Regions from separate parts of the Pseudodesulfovibrio portus genome, predicted to be linked through region 1. Evidence: predicted binding sites of a transcription regulator. Region 1 holds the regulator's gene; each other region holds the start of a gene.
What was found. The regulator sigma-54, encoded in region 1, starts transcription at its own class of promoters, with help from an activator protein. The targets are predictions, from matches to a motif close to CTGGCACGGNNNNTGCTT.
Positions count from the first base shown of each region.

Region 2: a site for sigma-54 is predicted at 1,948-1,965, ahead of flgB (flagellar basal body rod protein FlgB). Genes of this name have one in related genera too.
Region 3: a site for sigma-54 is predicted at 2,324-2,341, ahead of OO730_RS13445 (ammonium transporter). Genes of this name have one in related genera too.
Region 4: a site for sigma-54 is predicted at 1,889-1,906, ahead of OO730_RS15650 (NifB/NifX family molybdenum-iron cluster-binding protein). Genes of this name have one in related genera too.

Region 1 is NZ_AP026708.1:302,631-307,469, reverse strand. Features, by position in the region: gene OO730_RS01555 (LptA/OstA family protein) at 1-498, shown strand, start outside; gene lptB (LPS export ABC transporter ATP-binding protein) at 499-1,227, shown strand; gene rpoN (RNA polymerase factor sigma-54) at 1,468-2,877, shown strand; gene hpf (ribosome hibernation-promoting factor, HPF/YfiA family) at 2,914-3,453, shown strand; gene OO730_RS01535 (PTS sugar transporter subunit IIA) at 3,456-3,905, shown strand; gene rapZ (RNase adapter RapZ) at 3,925-4,806, shown strand; gene OO730_RS01525 (PTS sugar transporter subunit IIA) at 4,812-4,839, shown strand, end outside.
Region 2 is NZ_AP026708.1:855,683-860,521, reverse strand. Features, by position in the region: gene fliF (flagellar basal-body MS-ring/collar protein FliF) at 1-618, opposite strand, end outside; gene fliE (flagellar hook-basal body complex protein FliE) at 675-1,004, opposite strand; gene flgC (flagellar basal body rod protein FlgC) at 1,021-1,461, opposite strand; gene flgB (flagellar basal body rod protein FlgB) at 1,462-1,872, opposite strand; gene OO730_RS04220 (tetratricopeptide repeat protein) at 2,308-2,871, shown strand; gene OO730_RS04215 (IMP cyclohydrolase) at 3,135-3,731, shown strand; gene hflX (GTPase HflX) at 3,924-4,839, shown strand, end outside.
Region 3 is NZ_AP026708.1:2,817,514-2,822,352, reverse strand. Features, by position in the region: gene OO730_RS13455 (EAL domain-containing protein) at 1-415, opposite strand, end outside; gene OO730_RS13450 (P-II family nitrogen regulator) at 542-874, opposite strand; gene OO730_RS13445 (ammonium transporter) at 917-2,275, opposite strand; gene OO730_RS13440 (2-amino-3,7-dideoxy-D-threo-hept-6-ulosonate synthase) at 2,823-3,620, shown strand; gene OO730_RS13435 (3-dehydroquinate synthase II family protein) at 3,631-4,614, shown strand.
Region 4 is NZ_AP026708.1:3,270,859-3,275,697, forward strand. Features, by position in the region: gene OO730_RS15630 (PocR ligand-binding domain-containing protein) at 1-3, opposite strand, end outside; gene OO730_RS15635 (CGGC domain-containing protein) at 45-416, opposite strand; gene OO730_RS15640 (iron-sulfur cluster assembly scaffold protein) at 443-889, opposite strand; gene OO730_RS15645 (DUF5320 domain-containing protein) at 957-1,361, opposite strand; gene OO730_RS15650 (NifB/NifX family molybdenum-iron cluster-binding protein) at 1,325-1,861, opposite strand; gene OO730_RS15655 (sigma-54 interaction domain-containing protein) at 2,033-3,421, opposite strand; gene OO730_RS15660 (hypothetical protein) at 3,442-3,735, opposite strand; gene OO730_RS15665 (sigma-54-dependent transcriptional regulator) at 3,848-4,839, opposite strand, start outside.

The DNA.
Region 1 (4,839 bases):
GGCCCGGGAGAGATCAAGGCTCCTGTGGTGGAGGAACCCTCCATCGATCCCATCAGGGTGGGGGTGGACCCGAGTCGGATGCCGGTCAAGATCACTTCCGATCGCATGACCTATGACGAGTCGGGCAAGGTCGTGTCTTTTGTGGGCAACGTGGTGGCCGAACACGGCCAGCTGACCCTGTGGGCCGACCGGTTGTCCGCCTATCTGGCTTCCAAGACCGACAAGAAGTTTTCCGCCGACTCCGTTGAACGGATCGTGGCCGAGGGCAACGTCAAGGCAAAGAAGGAGTCCACCGAGGGCACCTGCGGCAAGCTGACCTATTTCGTTGATCGTCAGCTGCTCCGGATGGAGGACAAGCCGCTTCTTCAGGACGGTCCCAACAGCCTGACCGGCGAAGTCATCAATTTCCATATCAGGGAAAACCGGTCCGAGGTCGAAGGCGGCAAGGATCGCGTCAAGGCCATCTTCATGACGCCTGAAAACTTGAAGGTGCAGTAGATGACGACAGCCGGACTGAGGGCGGCGAACCTCTCCAAGCGATACGGCCAGAAAGAGGTCGTGCACGGCATCAACCTTGAATTGAATCCCAAGGAAGTTGTCGGCCTGCTTGGCCCCAACGGTGCGGGCAAGACCACCACGTTTTACATGCTGGTGGGCATCGTCACGCCCAATACCGGGCTTGTCTCCCTGAACGGCGAGCCCATGACCGACAAGCCCCTGCACGAGCGGGCCCGCATGGGAGTCAGCTACCTGCCTCAGGAAAGTTCCATCTTCAAAAAGCTGACCGTGCGCCAGAATCTCCAGATCATACTGGAGCAGACGACCATGACGCCTCGTGAGCAGATGGCCAGGGCGGACGAACTGATGGAGATGTTCACCATCACCAAGCTTGCGGACCAGGCGGCCATGTTCCTGTCCGGCGGCGAGCGGCGCAGGCTCGAAATTGCCCGGGCCCTGATCATGGACCCGCAGTTCATCCTCCTTGACGAGCCCTTTGCGGGCATCGACCCGATCGCGGTCATCGACATCCAGGAAATCATCTCCGTGCTCAAGTCCATGGGCATAGGTATTCTCATATCCGATCATAACGTTCGGGAAACTTTGAATATCTGCGATCGCGCCTATCTCGTCTACGAGGGCACTGTCATCCTTGAAGGAGCGCCGGACGAGATCGTCCAGAATAGTCAGGCCCGCCAAATCTACCTGGGCGAAGACTTCAGCCTGTAGCCCGCATCCTACATTTTTGCCGATTCCCGATTTACACCTTACCCAAAGGTTGGTACACTTTTTTCATAGTGATTAATGTCCATTTTATTGCCAATAGTAACAGAGTGTTATAACAATCTTGTTGCTTCCCTTTCTCGAATGTGCCATACTGAATGTGTAGAAATGATGTATTGAATGAAAAAAAATCGCATGGAATATTTCCAGACGTAATTCGATTATAGCAGGTTCAGAGATGTAAATATGGGTTTGGAACTCAGGCAACAACTCAAACTTTCCCAGCAACTGGTCATGACGCCGCAGTTGCAGCAGGCTATCAAGCTGCTGCAGTTGTCTCGTTTGGAGCTGCTTGAAACCGTGCAGCAGGAACTCATGGAGAACCCGTTTCTCGATGAGTTGGAAACCGAAGCCGAAGTGCACGATTCCTCGGAGAAGCTGACCGAATCCCAGGCTGAAGAAGAACTGGTGCGCAATGCGGACTGGGAGAACTATCTGGGCGAATTTTCCAGCACGTCCAAGCAGGCCACGGCCCGTGATGCCGAAGTCCCGGAGGACGGCCTCTCCTTCGAAGCCCGCCTGGCGTCCAAGCCCTCCCTTGAAGGCCACCTGAATTGGCAGATGCGGCTATCCAATTTTACCGACCAGGAGATCGCCATCAGCGAGATCATCCTGGGCAATCTCGACACCAACGGCTATCTTCAGGCGTCGGTGGACGAGATACGGCTGATGGTCCAGGCTTCCGCAGAGGAAGTCGAGGACTTGCTGATGCGTATCCAGCGCCTGGACCCGGTCGGGGTCGGCGCCCGTACTCCACAGGAGTGTCTTCTCGTCCAGATGGAAGTTCTCGGCCTCGATGATCCGATCCTGGTCTCCCTGGTCAAGGACCATCTGGAGGACCTGGAGAAGAACCGCTACAAGCCCCTGGCCCGCAAGTTCAAGTTGTCCATGGACGAGCTCAAGGAGTACCTTGACCTCCTGCAGACGCTGGACCCCATGCCGGGCACCAATTTTTCCAGCAACGAGCCTCATTACGTCAGCCCGGACGTGTATGTTTACCGATACGGAGAGGATTTCGTCATCATCCTGAATGAGGATGGCCTGCCCCGGTTGCAGATGAACACCTTTTACATGGATTCCATGAAAGGGGCCGCCGACAAGGAAAAGGAATATTTCCAGGAAAAGATGCGTTCTGCTGCATGGCTCATGAAAAGCCTGTACCAGAGGCAGAGGACGCTGTATAAAGTAGTTGAGAGCATTGTCCGCTTTCAGCGGGAATTCTTCATCGATGGCGTGACAAAGCTCAAACCATTGATTCTCAAGGAGGTGGCCGAGGATATCGAGATGCATGAATCCACCGTCAGTCGTATCACTACCAACAAGTACGTCTCGACGCCGCACGGGATCTACGAACTGAAGTTCTTCTTCAATTCGGCCTTGGATCTTGATGACGGTTCCCAGGTGGGTTCGGAGAGCGTCAAGGCGCTCATCAAGCAGATGATAGCAGGTGAAGATACGAAGAAGCCGCTGAGTGATGAACGGATCGGTGAAATCCTCAAGGACAAGCTCGAGGTGAACATCGCCCGGCGCACGGTCGCCAAGTATCGCTCGGCCATGGGCATCCCTTCGTCTTCCAAACGCAAGCAGTATTTCTAACCACTGTTTGCCGGACTTCTACCAAGGAGGCAGCGTATGAACATCAGCTTCACTTTCAAGAACTTCGAGCCGTCCGATCATCTCAAGGGCTACGCGAACAAGCGATTTGAAAAAGTGGCAAAATACGTTTCCGATGCGGAATCCGATCTTCAGGTCAATCTGCTGGTCGACAAATATCGTCACAAGGCCGACGTGATTCTCAATTCCGAAGGCATACATATATCTGCGTACGAGGACTCCGAGGACATGTACTCCACCATCGACATGGTGCTGGACAAGCTCGAAGCCCAACTCAGGAAAATGCGTGAAAAGCAGAAGAGCCGGGTCAAGAAGGCGCGGGGCAACAAGGTGATGATGAACGTCCTCACCTACGAGGACAAGACTCCCGGGGAAGCCCCCAAGATAGTGGGCACGGACGAATATGTGCCCAAGCCCATGTCCATAGACGAAGCCGCCATGCAACTTGATGCGCTCGAAAACGAGTTCCTTGTCTTCCGCAATGCGGAGACCGAGGGTGTGAATGTGATCTACAAACGTAAGAACGGCGATTACGGCCTCATCGATCCCGGATACTGATTATGAAACTCGGCGACTACCTGGCGAAGGAACTTGTCCTTCCCGAATTGGCGTCCGGCACCAAGTCGGACGTATTGAAAGAACTCATCGCCCCCGTGGGCGTTAAATATCCCGAGATGGACACGGACCAGGCGGTCCGTGTCCTTCTCGACCGTGAGAAGCTCGGCACCACCGGGATCGGCGACTCCATCGCCATTCCCCACGGCAAACTCGAGGACCTGGAACAGGTCGTCGTTGTCGTGGGCCGAAGCCTCAAGGGCGTTGACTATGATGCCCTGGACCACAATCCCTGTTCCATCTTCTTTCTGGTGCTGGCTCCGGAGCAGGTGGCCGGAATGCACCTTCGCGTCCTGGCCCAGATATCCCGTCTGCTCAAGGACGAGGAATTCCGCAAGGCCTTTATGGAGGCCGACGGTTTCGAATCGCTCTGGCAGTTGATCAAGGGTGTCTAACCGAGAAGGTCCGAAGTCCGTGACTCCGTTGAACACTTTCCCCGTCGTCATCGTCACCGGCATGTCCGGTTCAGGAAAGAGTACGGCGCTCAACGTGTTCGAGGACCTCGGGTTCTTCTGCATCGACGGACTGCCGTCCGAGATGTCCCCCAAGATCGCGGACCTGGTTCACAAGAATGACACCAAGTACCGAGGGCTTGCCTTGGGCATGGACCTCCGCCAGAACGAATTCGTCGAAGGCTGGGACCAGGCCCTGAAGGATTTCGCCCAGATCGGCATAAGCCCGCAGGTGGTTTTCCTGGAAGCCAAGAAGGGCGAACTTGTCCGCCGGTACGCCACCACTCGCAGGCTGCATCCGCTCGAGAGCACCGATCTGGGCCTGGAAAAGGCGCTGGAAAAGGAAAAGGAACTCCTGGCCCCGGTGCGCATGGCAGCCGCGCTGGTCCTCGACACGACCGATTATTCCATTCACGACCTGCGACGGGTCATTCAGACCAAATGGTCCGCCCTGGAAGAAGCGGGGCGGGGCATGCGGGTTCACATCATCACTTTCGGCTTCAAGTACGGCGTGCCGTCCGAAGCAGACCTCGTGTTCGATCTCCGCTTCCTGCCCAACCCTCATTTCGACAAGGACCTGCGTCCTCTGTCCGGGTTGGACCCGGCCATCTCCAAGTTCGTGCTCGACAACGAGGTGGGCAGCGGGTTCAACGAGCGGTTTCAGGATTTCATGAGCTACATACTTCCGCTCTATGCGGAAGAGGGCCGATACCGCATCACGCTGGCTCTCGGCTGTACCGGCGGCCGTCATCGATCCGTTTCCGTGGCCGAATCCCTGCTGGCGACCCTGAAGAAAAAAGGGTATAGTGTTTCGATTGAACATCGACACATGGAACTTGGATAATATCGATGGCTGAAAAGTCCAAAAAGAATATCC
Region 2 (4,839 bases), 550 kb from region 1:
GGGGTCCAGCCCTTCCACGGCCATGGACACCAGGTTGACGATGCCCTGGGTCTCGTCCGGGCCGAGCTTGCCCTCGTCCTTGAGCTGCAGGACGATGGAGGCGCTGGGCTTGATCTGGTCCTCGATGAACAGTGATTTCTGCGGGATGACCAGGTGGACTCTGGCTTTGTCGATCATGGGAAATTCGCTGATCGTGCGGGCCAGCTCACCCTGCAGGGCTCGCTGGTAGTTGACGTGCTGCACGAAGTCGGTCTGGCCGATCTGCACCTCGTCGAATATCTCGAACCCGATGCCCTGGCCGTGCAGGTTGCCTTCACCGGCCACCTTGAGCCTCAGCTCGTACACCCGGTCGGCCGGGACCATGACGGTCGTTCCGTTGTTCTCGAGGACATAGTTCTCCTTGGAGGCCTGGAGCATGGCCACGATCCTGGACGCATCCTCGGGATAGAGGTTGGTCATCAGGATTCTGTAGTCCGGCCTGTTCATCCAGAAGATCATCAGGGCGAACGAAATGATCACGGCAACGGTCATGCCGCCGATGATGAGGCGTTGGGACATGGAGCTGTCGGTCCAGAATCCCTGTGCTTTTTCCAGATATTTGGTAACGAACGGAGGCATGTCTTCTCTCCCGCGACGAGTGCGTTTGGCTTGTTATCGTATGGATGCTGCGCGTCCTAGAAGGACATCTGCATGATTTCTTTGTACGACTGCATGATCTTGCTGCGCACGGCCCCGGTCATCTGCATGGCCATGCCGGCCTTCTGCATGGAGATCATCAACTCGTGCACGTTCTGGGTCTTGCCGCTGGCGAACTCCTCGATCAGGACTCTTTTCTCCGTCTGCATGTCGTTGACGCTCTTGAGCGAATCCTTCAGGGTGTCGCCGAATCCTCCGGCGGATTCCTGGGGCTTTCTCAGCCGGTCGGCGACGGTGTCCCTGATCTCGCGGCCACGCGTCTGCATGGCGTCCTGGTACGCATTGATCGCAATACTTTTGACAACCATCTTCATTACTCCTTTTCTAGCCCATGCCTATCAGGAGGGCTTTCTGGAACATTCGCTTTGCGGCCTGGATGGTCTGCACGTTGGCCTCGTAGCCGCGCATGGCCTGCATCATGTTGGTCATTTCCTCGACCACGTTGATGTCGGGGTAGGTGACGTATCCCTGCTCGTTGGCGTCCGGGTGATGCGGCTCGTAGACCTGCTTGAACGGCCGCTGGTCGGCGGTGACGCCCAGCACCTTGACGCCGTGCAGTTCCCGGTTGAGATGGTCGTGCATCTCCTTGTCGAAGGGGGAGTAGACCGGCGTGGATTCGAAAGACACGGACTTGCGCTGATAGGGGCCGCCGTCCACGGTCTTGGTGGTCCGGATGTTCGCCATGTTCATCGATATGACATTCAGGTTCGCCCGCTGGGCTCTGAGCCCGGATGAACTGATGTCCATTGCTGTCATGAAATCCATTTACTTGGCTCCTTCCTGCACGACTTTCTGCATGCCCTGGAAATTCTTTTTGATGACCATGGCGAGCGCGTTGTACATCATGGTGTTCTTGGCATTCTCTGTCATTTCCTTGTCCAGGTTCACCGAGTCCTTGCCGATGACCTCGCGGCCTTTGAACTCCGAGAAGCCTTCACCCTTGAATCCGTCCGGGGAGAACGTGGCGGGCAGGTGCGCTTCGGAGGTGCGGGTCATCTTGCCGAGGTCGTCCTGATTCAGGGCGCTTTGCAGCTTTTCCTCGAATTCGAGCCTGCGCGCCTTGTATCCCGGCGTGTTGACGTTGGCGATGTTTCCCCCGACGATATTTTGACGTTGAAGACGCAGGTCCATGACCTTGCCCGTCAATTGAATGTGTCGTTCGAAAAGCCCTCGCATACCTTGTTCCTCCTGCATTCCTGGGTGTTCCGGCTACTTGGCTGGCAGTTTTTTCCTCCAGGCCCGCAAAGGAGTTAGCAACTCCCGTTCCAAACATATAACACGTCGATTAAATTGAATAATTATCAATGAGGTCTTCGGGACGCTTCGGAGCGTCGTTTTCCGGGCGCGGACCGGATCGCTTTCATATGGAATGAAACGAGGGGGCAGAATATTCCCCTTGTGGGGCTTAAGTGGAACGGGGAAGGTGGGGCGCTTGCCTTAATTTTTCAGATAAAGTCTTTTATTCCAGTTTATTAAGTCTTTCTTGCGGAGTGGAAGAAGCAAGGGGGTAGGGGGTTTGGCACGTTCGTTGCTGAATCCATGTCGGCCAAGTGTGGCCAGGATTTATTTTCTGCCCGGCCTGCGGGCAAAGGAGACATGGAGGGGAATACCATGAGTGGTCATCTGGATTATGAAATCAACAAGGAACTTGGTGAATGCTACCTGTTCATGGGTGAGCTGGACAAGGCCGAAGAATACTACAAGAAGGCCGTCAGCTCCAATGGCATCCACCCTGATCCGTATATCGGCCTGGCCACGGTCGCCATTCAGCGCGGCGACCTGGAAAACGCCATGGCCATGTACGAAAAGGCTCACAATATCGAGCCCACCGACAAAAGTCTTTCCGGCATCGGACTCATCAAGATGGAAAACGGCGACAAGGAAGGGGCTTTCCCCCTGTTCATGGAAGCCGCCCGGATGAATCCGGAGAATATGGTCGCCCTGTTCAGCATCATCAGGCTCGGCCATGAACTGGATCGCGTGATCGAGATCATTCCCAGCCTCGTATCGGCGCTGGAAGTGAATCCCGGCAAGCATGAGGTGCGCTACTCGCTCGCGGGTTGCCACGTCTGCGCAGGCGACAATGAAGCGGCCCGCGTCGAGCTTGAGAAGATTCTCGAAGCCGACCCCGAGCATGAAGCCGCCAAGGAAATGCTCGCCCAGATCCAGTCCTAACGTTGGTCTCCCCTCCCCGTTGGTTTCCCGTCCCTGATCCGTCAGGTGACGGGGCGGGAAACCAGCCTTTGAGTGAAGGCCGCCGGAAATCCAGGCCATGGAACACACGGTTCAATCCCGCGCGAGGAAGCACTTCGCGTCGGGCCTGATCTTTTTTGGCGTCGTGCGTCCGCCTGCTCCCGGCCCCCCTCTGATCCCTCTTCCCGACTTGCCTTCCCGGCCCAAATCTGGCACCACCTCCAAAACATCAAGTGAGGTGGTGTATGGACCTTTTGCCTGTCAGAAAAGCGATTCTTTCCGTTACCGATAAATCCGGTCTTGCCGAGTTCGGGAAATTCCTGGTCGACAACGGCTGTGAACTGGTGTCCACCGGCGGCACTAAGAAGATGCTCGCCGAGTCGGGACTGCCCGTCACATCGGTGTCCGACATCACGGATTTCCCTGAAATCCTCGGTGGCCGGGTCAAGACCCTGCATCCGAACATCCACGGCGGCATCCTTGCTGACAAGGACGATGAGGCCCATATGGAGACCCTGCGCGATTTCGGCATCGAGCCCTTTGATCTGGTCTGCGTGAACCTGTACAATTTCGCCGACGCCGTGGCCAAGGGGCTGGACCTCAAGGCCGCAGTGGAGCAGATCGACATCGGCGGACCGACCATGCTGCGTGCCACGGCCAAGAATTTCCACTCCATCTGCGTGGTGCCCGACCCGAAGTATTACGAGGTCGTGCGCAAGGAGATCGAGGAAAAGGGCGGCATCTCGCTCGAATTCCGCAAGGAAATGGCAACGCTCACCTTCAGGTTGACGAGTGAATACGACGCCATGATCACCAAATATCTGTCCGAAAACGAAGCATAGCCTCGTTTTCGAAAGTCTCACGGCTCGGGGGTGGAAGAGGCGCGGCCGCTTCGCTTCCGCGCTAAAGAGGCAGCCCGGCGTAGGGTTGGAAAAATCATTTGAAAGGCAAGTGCTGACGCGGTAGTACTTGCCTTTCTTTATTGCTAAAGGAGAATCGTCATCGCCCAGAAACCGAAGGGGAACCTTCAGGGGTTGAAACCCAGCCAGGTGAAGCGGCTGTCGCGGTTGTACCAGCGGCAGTATCCCACGGATGCATGCTACACCACCGAGCAGGCGCGTGAGCTGGCCGAGCTGTCCACGGACACGGGCCGCCAGCTCGGGTTGCTCATCGACCGCCAGGGCAAGGTGGCCATGGTGCTGGTGGGCGACAACCGGTCCATCTACATCCCCGAGCTGCCGCGTTCCCGCATGGCCACGGGCCGTCTGCGCGGCTTGCGCCTGGTCCACACCCATCTTTCCGACGAGTCGCTTTCCCAGGAAGACCTCATGGACATGGTCTTCCTGCGCCTGGATTCCGTGGCAGCCCTGAACGTGCGCGACGGGTTCCCTGAGACGGTCCAGGGCGCGCACCTGCTGCCGCCCAACCCGGACGAGAAGAGCTACGAAGTGCTCGAACCCGTGCGCTGGGACCGGTTCGACCTCGACCTGGGGGGTGTCGTGGACGCCCTGGAGGACGAGTTCCGCCGCCAGATGGACGGTCAGGGCATCGATTCCGACGAGAACCGGGTGCTCCTGGTCAGCGTGGACAAGACGCCGCGCCCGGTGCAGGAGCTTTCCCTGGAGGAGTTGGCGGAACTGGCCGACACCGCCGGGCTGACGGCCGCCGGGACCATGATCCAGCGGGTGCGCAAGCACAATCCCAAGTTCATCATGGGCAAGGGCAAGCTGGCCGAACTGGAAGTCCGCGCGCTCCAGGCCAACGCCTCGGTCATCATCTTCGACCAGGAGCTGTCCCCCACCCAGATCCGTAACCTGGCCCGGGTCACGGAGCGCAAGATCCTGGACCGCACCCAGCTCATCCTCGATATTTTCGCCCAGCACGCCACCAGCCGGTCGGGCAAGCTCCAGGTGGAGATGGCCCAGCTTAAGTACACCCTGCCGCGCCTGG
Region 3 (4,839 bases), 890 kb from region 1:
CCTCGGTGTCGTCGCATCGGGATTCGATGATCTCGATGATCACGTTGCCGGGGCTGACCCCGCACCGCTTTGCCAGATTCAGGATGTGGTTGGAGCCGCGCGTCTCCTCGTTGATGCAGGAGGCATCGACGTTCATGGAGAGCATCAGGCTTTTTTCCCTTCGATGGAGGGAGGCGAAAGCTTCGACCGCGTTGGTTCGGCAGGCCCGGTCCAGGGCGAGCCGGGATGCCTTGTCCCGGGCCTGCGCGAACAGCAGGGTTGGAGGTATGATTTCTCCGCTTTGGGGGTCGAATCCTCTGCTCAGGGCCTCCAGCCCGACAACGGCCTTCCGCTTGAGGGAAACCTGGGGCTGGAAGTGGATGATGATGGACCTGTTTTCAATGATCTCGCCAAGGTCCGGCACTGTCTTCAACACTGAAATTCTCGTTATTTTTGCTCGCCGGCTCTTTGCTCTCAAACCGTGCCGGGGAAATCCGGCATAAGGCCGGGGCGGCGGTGTGTGGACGCCGCCCCGGCGCTTGTATACGTGTCGCAATCCGTCCTAGAGGATACCGTCCTCGCCGGTCCTGATGCGCATGGCCTTGGCCAACTCGACGACGAAGATCACGCCGTCGCCTTCGTTGCCGGTCTGTCCGGCGGTCTTGATGGCCTCGATGGCCAGGGGCTCGAAGCTGTCGTTGACAGCGATCTCGAGACGGACCTTCTTGAGCAGGTTCACTTCCATCTGCACGCCGCGGTAGGTTTCGGTAAAGCCTTTCTGGCGGCCCGAACCGAGGACGTTGGTCACGGACAGGGAGTAGATCTCCTTGGCGTAAAGGGCCTGCTTCACTGCGTTCAGCATCTCAGGCCTGATGTATGCTATGATGAGCTTCATTTCTATATCTCCTTATGATCTCTGGTTAAGCGTCAACTGGCCCTATTCGTTGCTGAAGAGCTGGAAACCGTTGTAGGACTCGGAGCCGTGTTCGGCGATGTCCAGGCCCTTGAGCTCTTCTTCCTTCTTGACGCGGATGCCGAAGATGGCCTTGACGGCGGACATCAGGATGTAACCGGCACCGAAAGCCCAGATGAAGAACACGCCCACGCCGATCAGCTGCACGCCGAGCTGGGCCATGCCGCCGCCGTAGAACAATCCGCCGTCGACGTTGAACAGGCCCGCCGCAATGGTGCCCCAGGCGCCGCAGACGCCGTGGACCGAGGATGCGCCGACCGGATCGTCGATCTTGAGCACCTTGTCGATGAATTCGATGGACAGGACGACCAGGAGACCGGCGATGAGGCCGATGAGGATGGAAGCGCCGGGAGTGACGGTGGCACAGGGGGCGGTGATGCCGACCAGGCCGGCCAGGGCGCCGTTCATGGTCATGGAGATGTCGGGCTTGCCGTAACGGAACCAGGAGATGAACATGGCGCCGAGCACGCCGCCGGCAGCGGCCAGGGAGGTGTTCATGGCGATCAGGCCGATGGTGTTGTCGGCGGTGGTGGTGGAACCGGGGTTGAAGCCGAACCAACCGAACCAGAGCAGGAACACGCCCAGACCGGCCAGGGGGATGTTGTGACCGGGAATGGCCTTGGCCTTTCCGTCTTCGGAGTACTTGCCGACACGGGGACCGAGAACCAGGGCACCAGCCAGGGCGACCCAGCCACCCACGGAGTGGACCACGGAGGAACCGGCGAAGTCGCAGAAGCCGAGGCCTTCCAGCCAACCCGCGCCGTCATCGCCCAGCCACAGGGAACCCCAGGCCCAGTGGCCGGAGATGGGGTAGATGAGGCCGGTGATCACGATGGATACGATAATGTAGCTGCCGAACTTGGTGCGCTCGGCCATGCCGCCGGAAACGATGGTGGCGGCGGTGGCTGCGAACACGGACTGGAAGAACCAGAAGGTGTAGGTCCACATGATGTCGGATTCGGCGACGCCGCCCAGCATGTAGCCGGAGGTGCCGATGAAACCGCCCGCATCCAGGCCGAACATGACGGCAAAACCGAACAGGAAGAAGACGAGGGAACCGGCGGAGAAATCCAGGAAGTTCTTCATCATGATGTTGCCGGCGGATTTGGCGCGGGTGAAACCGGCCTCAACGCACGCGAAGCCCGCCTGCATGAGCATGACCAGACAGGCGGCGATCAGGGTCCAAAGGATGTTGCCGTTGGACTGGGTGAGATACTCCACCTCTTCTGCATAGGCGAGGGTGGGAGCCAGGGCTGCAACCAAAGCGGCCACGCCTATGGCGAGCCTCTTGGAAACATGGGTCGGGGACTTTCTCGAAAACATTGCAATACTCCTCTTTGAATGGAATGCGTTTCAAACCTGACACCCCTCTATCAAAAGCCGTGCCAAAGTCGTTTTTTGTTGCTATTCATGTAAAAGTCGCCATTTGTCCCGCTTTTTGTGTATTCTGATTTAACATTTATGTAATTTATTACAATTTTGAAGTCATTTTTTTAGGTCAAAATTGTCAAACTTTCGAAAAATGTTAAACACCATAAAAATGACCGCCGGTCGCAAGAAAATATGGTAATATATGATATCTCACTGAAATCGTAACAAATATTTTAGTTGACAGAACAACCCTCGCGGTGTAGCTCTAGTGGCCATGAAGACCACCACTGTTTCCAACGCATACTTTTCCAACTTTTATTTTTGGTATTGGTACAGCCACGCTCGCGGGCTTGGAAGAGGTGCTGTGTAACCAGTTGGTGGACTACAGAAGCAAAACAGGAATCCTCTTCAAGGGCCGCGGGCGAAAGCCGGCGGCCCTTGTTTTTTTATAACCGCCGGACACCCCGCCCCCTTGAGCGAACAATCAAGGAGAGAGAACATGCACATCGGCAAAGCAATCAGACTGGAGCGCATCTTCAACCGCAACACGGGCCGCACCATCGTGGTCCCCATGGACCACGGCGTGACAGTCGGCCCCATCGACGGGCTGGTGGACATGCGCGAAGCCGTGGGCAAGGTCGTGGACGGCGGGGCCAACGCCGTCATCGAGCACAAGGGGCTGGTCCGCTGCGGCCACCGCGCCGAGGGCAAGGACATCGGGCTCATCGTCCACCTGTCCGCCTCCACGTCCCTGTCGCCCTTCCCCAACGCCAAGTCCCTGGTAGCCTCGGTGGAGGACGCCATCCGGCTGGGCGCGGACGCCGTGTCCATCCACTGCAACCTGGGCGACGAGACCGAATCCGCCATGCTGAACGATTTCGGCAGAATGGCCTCGGACGCCGCCAACTGGGGCATCCCGCTGCTGGCCATGGTCTACGCGCGCGGTCCCAAGGTGAAGGACGAGTACGATCCCGAAGTGGTCGCCCACTGCGCCCGCGTGGGCACCGAGTTGGGCGCAGACGTGGTCAAGGTCCCCTACACCGGCGACATCGACACCTTTGCCAAGGTCTGCGACTCCTGCTGTGTCCCGGTGGTCATCGCGGGCGGGCCGAAACTTGACAGCACCAGGGCTTTCCTTCAGATGGTGCATGATTCCCTTGAAGCAGGCGGCGCAGGGCTGTCCGTGGGCCGCAACGTGTTCCAGCACAAGAATCCCACCCGCCTGGTGGAATCGCTGAACATGATCGTGCACGGCGACGAGACCGTGGAAGCCGCCCTCAACCATCTCAACGCATAACGGTAGCACCATGAAAAAAGTCATCTTCAAGTCCGTCCCCTTCGACAAGAAACTGGTCACCCTGGCCCTGGAATCCGGCGTGGACGCCGTCATGGTCGACAAGAACCACGTGGCCGCCGTCGAAGCCCTGAGCAAGATCACCACCCTCACCCCGGAAGACATGGTCACGGTGGAACTGACCAAGAAGGCGGACGAGGACGTGGCCGTCAAAGCCGCCAAGGCAGGCAAGGACGTGGTCCTCAAGAAGGGATGGGAGATCATCCCGGTGGAGAACATCCTGGCCCAGGTGGACTCCCTGGCCCTGGAATGCGAATCCCTGGACCGGGCCGTGCTGGCGGCGGGCATCCTGGAGCGCGGCTGCGACACCATCGTGGTCCTGCCCGAGGGCGCCGCCGACCTCAAGCAGATCGTCGCCGAACTCAAACTCTCGCAGGGAACCATGGATCTTCAAGCCGCCACCGTCACCGAAATAGAATCCACCGGCCTGGGTCACCGCGTCTGCGTGGACACCATCTCCGTGCTCAAGAGGGGCCAGGGCATGCTCATCGGCAATTCCTCGGCCTTCTCCTTCCTGGTCCACGCCGAGACCGAGTCCAACCCCTATGTGGCCGCACGCCCCTTCCGCATCAATGCGGGCGCGGTCCACGCCTACGCCCAGATGCCCGGCGACAAGACCACCTATCTCGAAGAACTGGGCGCGGGCGACGACGTGCTCATCGTGGGCGCGGGCGGGGCCACCTCCCTGGCCACCGTGGGCCGCGTCAAGGTGGAGGTCCGGCCCATGCTGCTCATCAAGGCGGAGGTGAAGACCGATGACGGCGTCAAGTCCGGCCAGGTGTTCCTGCAGAACGCGGAAACCATCCGCGTGGTCTCGGACAAGGGCGAACCCGTGTCCGTGGTCACCCTGAAGAAGGGCGACAAAATCATGGTCAGGACCGACGAGGCCGGACGCCACTTCGGCATGCGCATCAAGGAAGAGATCAAGGAAGGGTAGCCCCCGCCCCCCCATCCCCTCCTTTTCCCAAACTTTTTATGGCCGCTTCGCGGGGGGAGAGGGGGGAGATGAGAAATACGATGTTGCAAGGGCCTGTGAGAAGAGAGAGAATCACCCGCATCGGCACAACCCCGCCGAAGGCGCGACAAAAAGTTTAGGAAGGGGGATCCAAGGGGGAAACCCTTCTCAAAGGGTTTCCCCCTTGGCCGCCGGAGGCAAATCGGA
Region 4 (4,839 bases), 440 kb from region 1:
CATAGCGATATCCTCGGTTGAAAGGGTTGATGATCGGGTCGGCATCAGACTTCGGGAACGTATCCTTCGGGCAGGTGGGCCGTGCCCTTGACGCAGGGGAGGCCCGCCTCGTTGATGCGGTCGGTCAGGGTTTCCATCCGGTCGCAGAATCCGCCTCCTTCCATGATCCAGACGCCGTCCGACTTGTTGGCGAACAGGCATGTCGGCAGGTGGATGGCTTCGGCTCCCTTGGCCTTCAGTATCTTGGCCATGTTCGCGACGTCGTCCATGTCGCCCCGGCAGGTGAAGACGCCTGTGAGTTGGGTTTGGTCATAGGATGCAAATCCCTGGGCCTGCTGCGTTAGGCTGGTGATGCATCCCGTGAGCGGGCATTTCCTTTCGTTTTTTTCGCAGCGAATGACGCCGATTTTGGTCATGATGTCTCCGCTAAGAACCGCTGTTCTCAGGCTTGTTCGGTGTGGTGCAGGGTGCGTTTGTAATAGTCGCCGACCGCGTCGTGCAGGGCGTTGGCCGCCAGCCAGGCGCAGTGCTCGTCGTCCTTGAGCAGGCCGCCCAGCCGGTCGCGGACGATCTCCCCGGTAATGGCGGGCAGGTCTTCACACCGTTTGCCAAGGGCAAGTTCCGCAGCCATGGACCCGCTGATCTGGCTTGATCCGCAGCCGTCGGTATGAAATCCCGCGTCCCGCACCGTGTCGTCCTCGATCTGGAGGAATATGGTTATGGTGTCGCCGCAGTTCCCGGTGGACGAGCCCTGGCAGTTGGCCGCAGACGGTCTGCCGCGATGGGGCGGATTGCGCCATCGGTCAAAGGCTTCTTCGCCATATGCGGTCTTGGTCTGTTCGTTCAGGGTGCTTTGCAGTTCGTCCAGGAAAGTGTCTAAGTCTGCCATTGTGCGCCTGTCTGTTTGAAAGGCGGTCGGAGGCTGTTTGCCTCCCACCGCCGTAAGGGGCTAGCCGTTATTCGGCGTCGTCCCCGTTCAGTTCTTCCATGCGCCGTTTCACGGAAGCCAGTTCGGCTTCAAGGAAAGCGGCGCGTTCCTCCAGGGATTCGCGGGCGTCGGGGTACACGGCGGCATAGTCGGGGGTTCCGCCCCACCATCCGCCACCGCCGCCCCATCCGCCACGGCCGCCCCGGAATCCGGGACCGTAGCCGTAGCCGTTGCGGGCGCGCATACCGCCTCTTCGGCCGTATCCGGCTCCGTAACCCCGGTTGAGGCCCGGCGCGTTCACACCGGTGCACATCCCGAGGCCTCGACCTGTTTGCGAGCCCATACCGTTGGGTCCGGTACCATCTCTGCGTGGCATGTCTGCCTCCTTGTTGTCGGTTACGCCCGCACCAGTGGTGCGTGGCAATCCGGGCATCGGTTGGCGGAGCAGGGCACGCCCGGCGTGTGGAAGACCTCGCGTCCGCAGCGTGGGCAGCGGCAAACGGCCTGTCCGCCGGCAACGGCTGAAGCCCCGAAGGGGGCATGCACGTTGTCCCGGCGGTCGCCCCGACGGCGCGTGCGCCTTCCGCGTACGCCGTTCGCCCGACCGCAGCCCGGCATGCGGAATCGGTCCTCATGCAGCCTGCCGGTCCGCCAGGCCCGCACCACGTCGTCCAATTCGCCGGTGACAAAGGGGTGCACCTCGATGTTCCGGTCGACGATGGCGTCGTGGAGTGGGCGGGAAATCGCGCCGCATACGAGGACGGACACGTGCCGTTCCAGCAGGATGGCGATGACCTCCACGGGCGAGGTCCACCGCATGGTCACCACGTGCGGGGGGCCCTCCGTCCGCGTCCCGGTCACGACGGCCAGTCGGGACGCCGTGTCGAAAACCGGTGCTATCCGGTCCTCCCATATGCTGAAGGCGGCGTTCATGTCGGCTCTGCTCCTTGCCAGGGATAAAAGCATCAACCGTGCCAGGGTGCGGGCTGGAGTGATTGACGGTAATTAGCCGTCATGATTGACGAAAGCTGATGAGGAAAAAAGATGGTTTTGGGCTTGGGTCGCGATATCGCGACCCAGATGGATGCAGGAGTCGCGGTTTCGCTACTCCGCCTGCTCCCTGTCCGGCGAGGAACGCCCGTCGCGGACAGGCGGTTTGATGGACAACTGGCGAATCTTGCGGAACAGGGTGCTCTTGTGGATGCCCAGTTCCTTGGCGGCGGCCAGGCGGTTGCCCCCGCATCGTATGATGGCGTTGAGGATGAGTTGTTTTTCCAGCCGGTTGACGGCTTCCGGCAGGGAGTCTTCCGGGGACGGTCCGTCCAGGCCTTCCGGCCCGGGGAAGTCGGGCGGGAGGTGGCTCGGCAGGATGGACCCCTGGTGACAGACGATGAAGGCGCGCTCTATCACATTGCGCAGTTCCCGGACATTGCCGGGCCAGGAATGGAGCATGAGCAGGGACAGAGTCTCGGAACTGAGACCCTCCACCTGCTTCCCCTGCAACGCATTGAAATGCTGTATGAAGTCCATGCAGAGAAGGGGTATGTCCTCCTTGCGTTGCCGCAGCGGCGGCAGTTCCACCCGGGCGATGTTGATGCGATAGTAAAAGTCTTCGCGGAAGGCCCCCTGCCGGACCATGTCCGTCAGGTCGCTGTGGGTGGCGGTGACGATGCGCACGTCCGCCTTTTCGGGCGTTACGGAACCCAGGGGGTCATAGACCTGTTCCTGCAGGACCCTGAGCAGCCGCACCTGCATGGCCTGGCTGATGTTGCCGATCTCGTCCAGGAAAAGGGTTCCGCCTGCGGCCAGGGCGAAGCGGCCGGGCTTGTTACGAGTGGCTCCTGTGAAGGCCCCGGCCTTGTAGCCGAAGAGCTCCGACTCCAGCAGGGTCTCGGGCAGGGCTCCGCAGTTGACGGCCACAAAGGGGCCGTCCCGGCGAGAACTCAATTCGTGGATGGTGCGGGCGATGAGTTCCTTGCCCGTGCCGGTCTCGCCGAGAATGAGCACCGTGCTCGAACTGGCGGCCACGGGTTCCAGGGTGGAGAAGAGGCGTTGCATGAGGGGACTGCGGCTGACCAGTTCGCCTACGCGGAACCGTCCGTCCAACTCGCTGCGCAATGCCTCCACCTCGCTGAGGTCGCGGAAGGTCTCGGCCCCGCCGATGACGGTGCCGTCCGCGTCCCGCAATACGGCGGTGGACAGGCTGATGGGAATGCGGTTGCCCTGGGCGTCGATGATGTAGCCCGTGCGCCCGACCAGCGGTTTGCCGGTTCGTTTGGTCTCCCGCAGGCAGCATTGATCCGTGCACATGGTGGAGCGGAAGACCTCGGAGCACCGTTTGCCCAGCGCCTCCCTGCGCGGGATGCCGGTGATCTCCTCGGCGGCCCGGTTGAAGGATGTGATCCGCCATTCCCCGTCAACCGTGAAGACGCCGTCGGAAATGGACTCGAGGATGGCCCGGTAATGGGCGGATGAGGGCTTTTTATGGACCATGGCGTCGTTTTCCGTCGGGACTAGGCCACTTCAGCCGCTTCAAGGGCGGCTGCGGCCGCCGCGCAGATGGCCACGGCTCCCCGGACATCCTCGGCGGCGAATTCCGCATCTGCGGTAATGAATACCGCCTTCCACAAGGTCTGGTCAGGGCTGTTCGGGCACATGTCCGTCAATTGGAAACCGAATCCCTTGGACTCCATGAAATCGGCGACCCTCAGGGCACAGCCGATGTCGGCGGTGGGGCGGTCCGGAAGATCGCAGTCCAGAAACCGTTCTATCCGCCGGTCTATTTCTTCCGTGGGCAGTTGCTGCATGCCGTATCTCCTGTCGCTTCGGCGTCATGGCTTATATGAACATATTGATAATGGTGGGCGGTATTCAACCACCGATGTCCGTCGGAGTCAATTTGCAACTGGGATGGGGGCGTTATTTTGGGCGTTGAATGCCGTAGTGCTTGAGCAGGGCGTACAACCGGGCCCTGGACAGGCCGGACAGGGTGCAGGAATGCTTGATGTTGCCGCCGGACATTTCCATGAGTGTATGCAGATACCGCTCCTCGCTTACGGCGATCTGGTTGTCGCGGTATGTCTTGAGGTCGGGGAAATCCTCGTGCAGCACGATGGGCTGGCAGGTCGGCCGTTCCTGGACGGCGTCCTTCTCCAGGGTCCGCCGGGCCACCTGGGCGCGGATCGCCTTGGGCAGGTGGCGGGGGTAGAGGATGGCGTCGTTCCCGGCCCGGGAAAGGGCCTGTTCGATGGTGTTGATGAGTTCGCGGATGTTCCCCGGCCAGTCGTAATTCATGAGGGCGTCCAGGAAATCCGGGGAGAATCCCTTGGACGACATCTTGAATCGTTTGGAGTGGCGTTGGATGAACTTGCAGGTCAGTTCGTTGATGTCCTCGGATATTTCCCGCAGCGGCGGGAGCTGGATGCGGATGCCGCGCAGCCGGTAGAAGAGATCCCGGCGGAATTCCCCTTTGTTGACCATGGATTCCAGGTCGCGGTTGGTGGCGGCCAGCAGCCGGAAGTCGCTTTGAATCTCCTTGACGCCGCCCACGGGCCTGAAGCTCCTTCCTTCGAGCACCCGCAAAAAGACCTTCTGCAACCCGATGGGCAGTTCTCCCACCTCGTCCAGGAACAGGGTCCCCTTGTCCGCCTGTTTGACCAGCCCCACGGAGGTGGAGTCCGCGCTGGTGTACGCTCCGCGTTCGTGACCGAAGAGCAGGTTCTCGGCCAGGGTGTCGGGCAGGGCCGCGCAGTCCACCACCACGAAGGGGCGCTTGTTCCGGGGCGAGTTCTTGTGGATGGCCCGGGCGAAGAGTTCCTTTCCCGTGCCTGTCTCGCCGACGAGAAGGACGTTGCTCTCGCCGGCCGCGGCCTGCGCCACGGAATCCAGGCACGAGAGAAGCGGACGGCTGT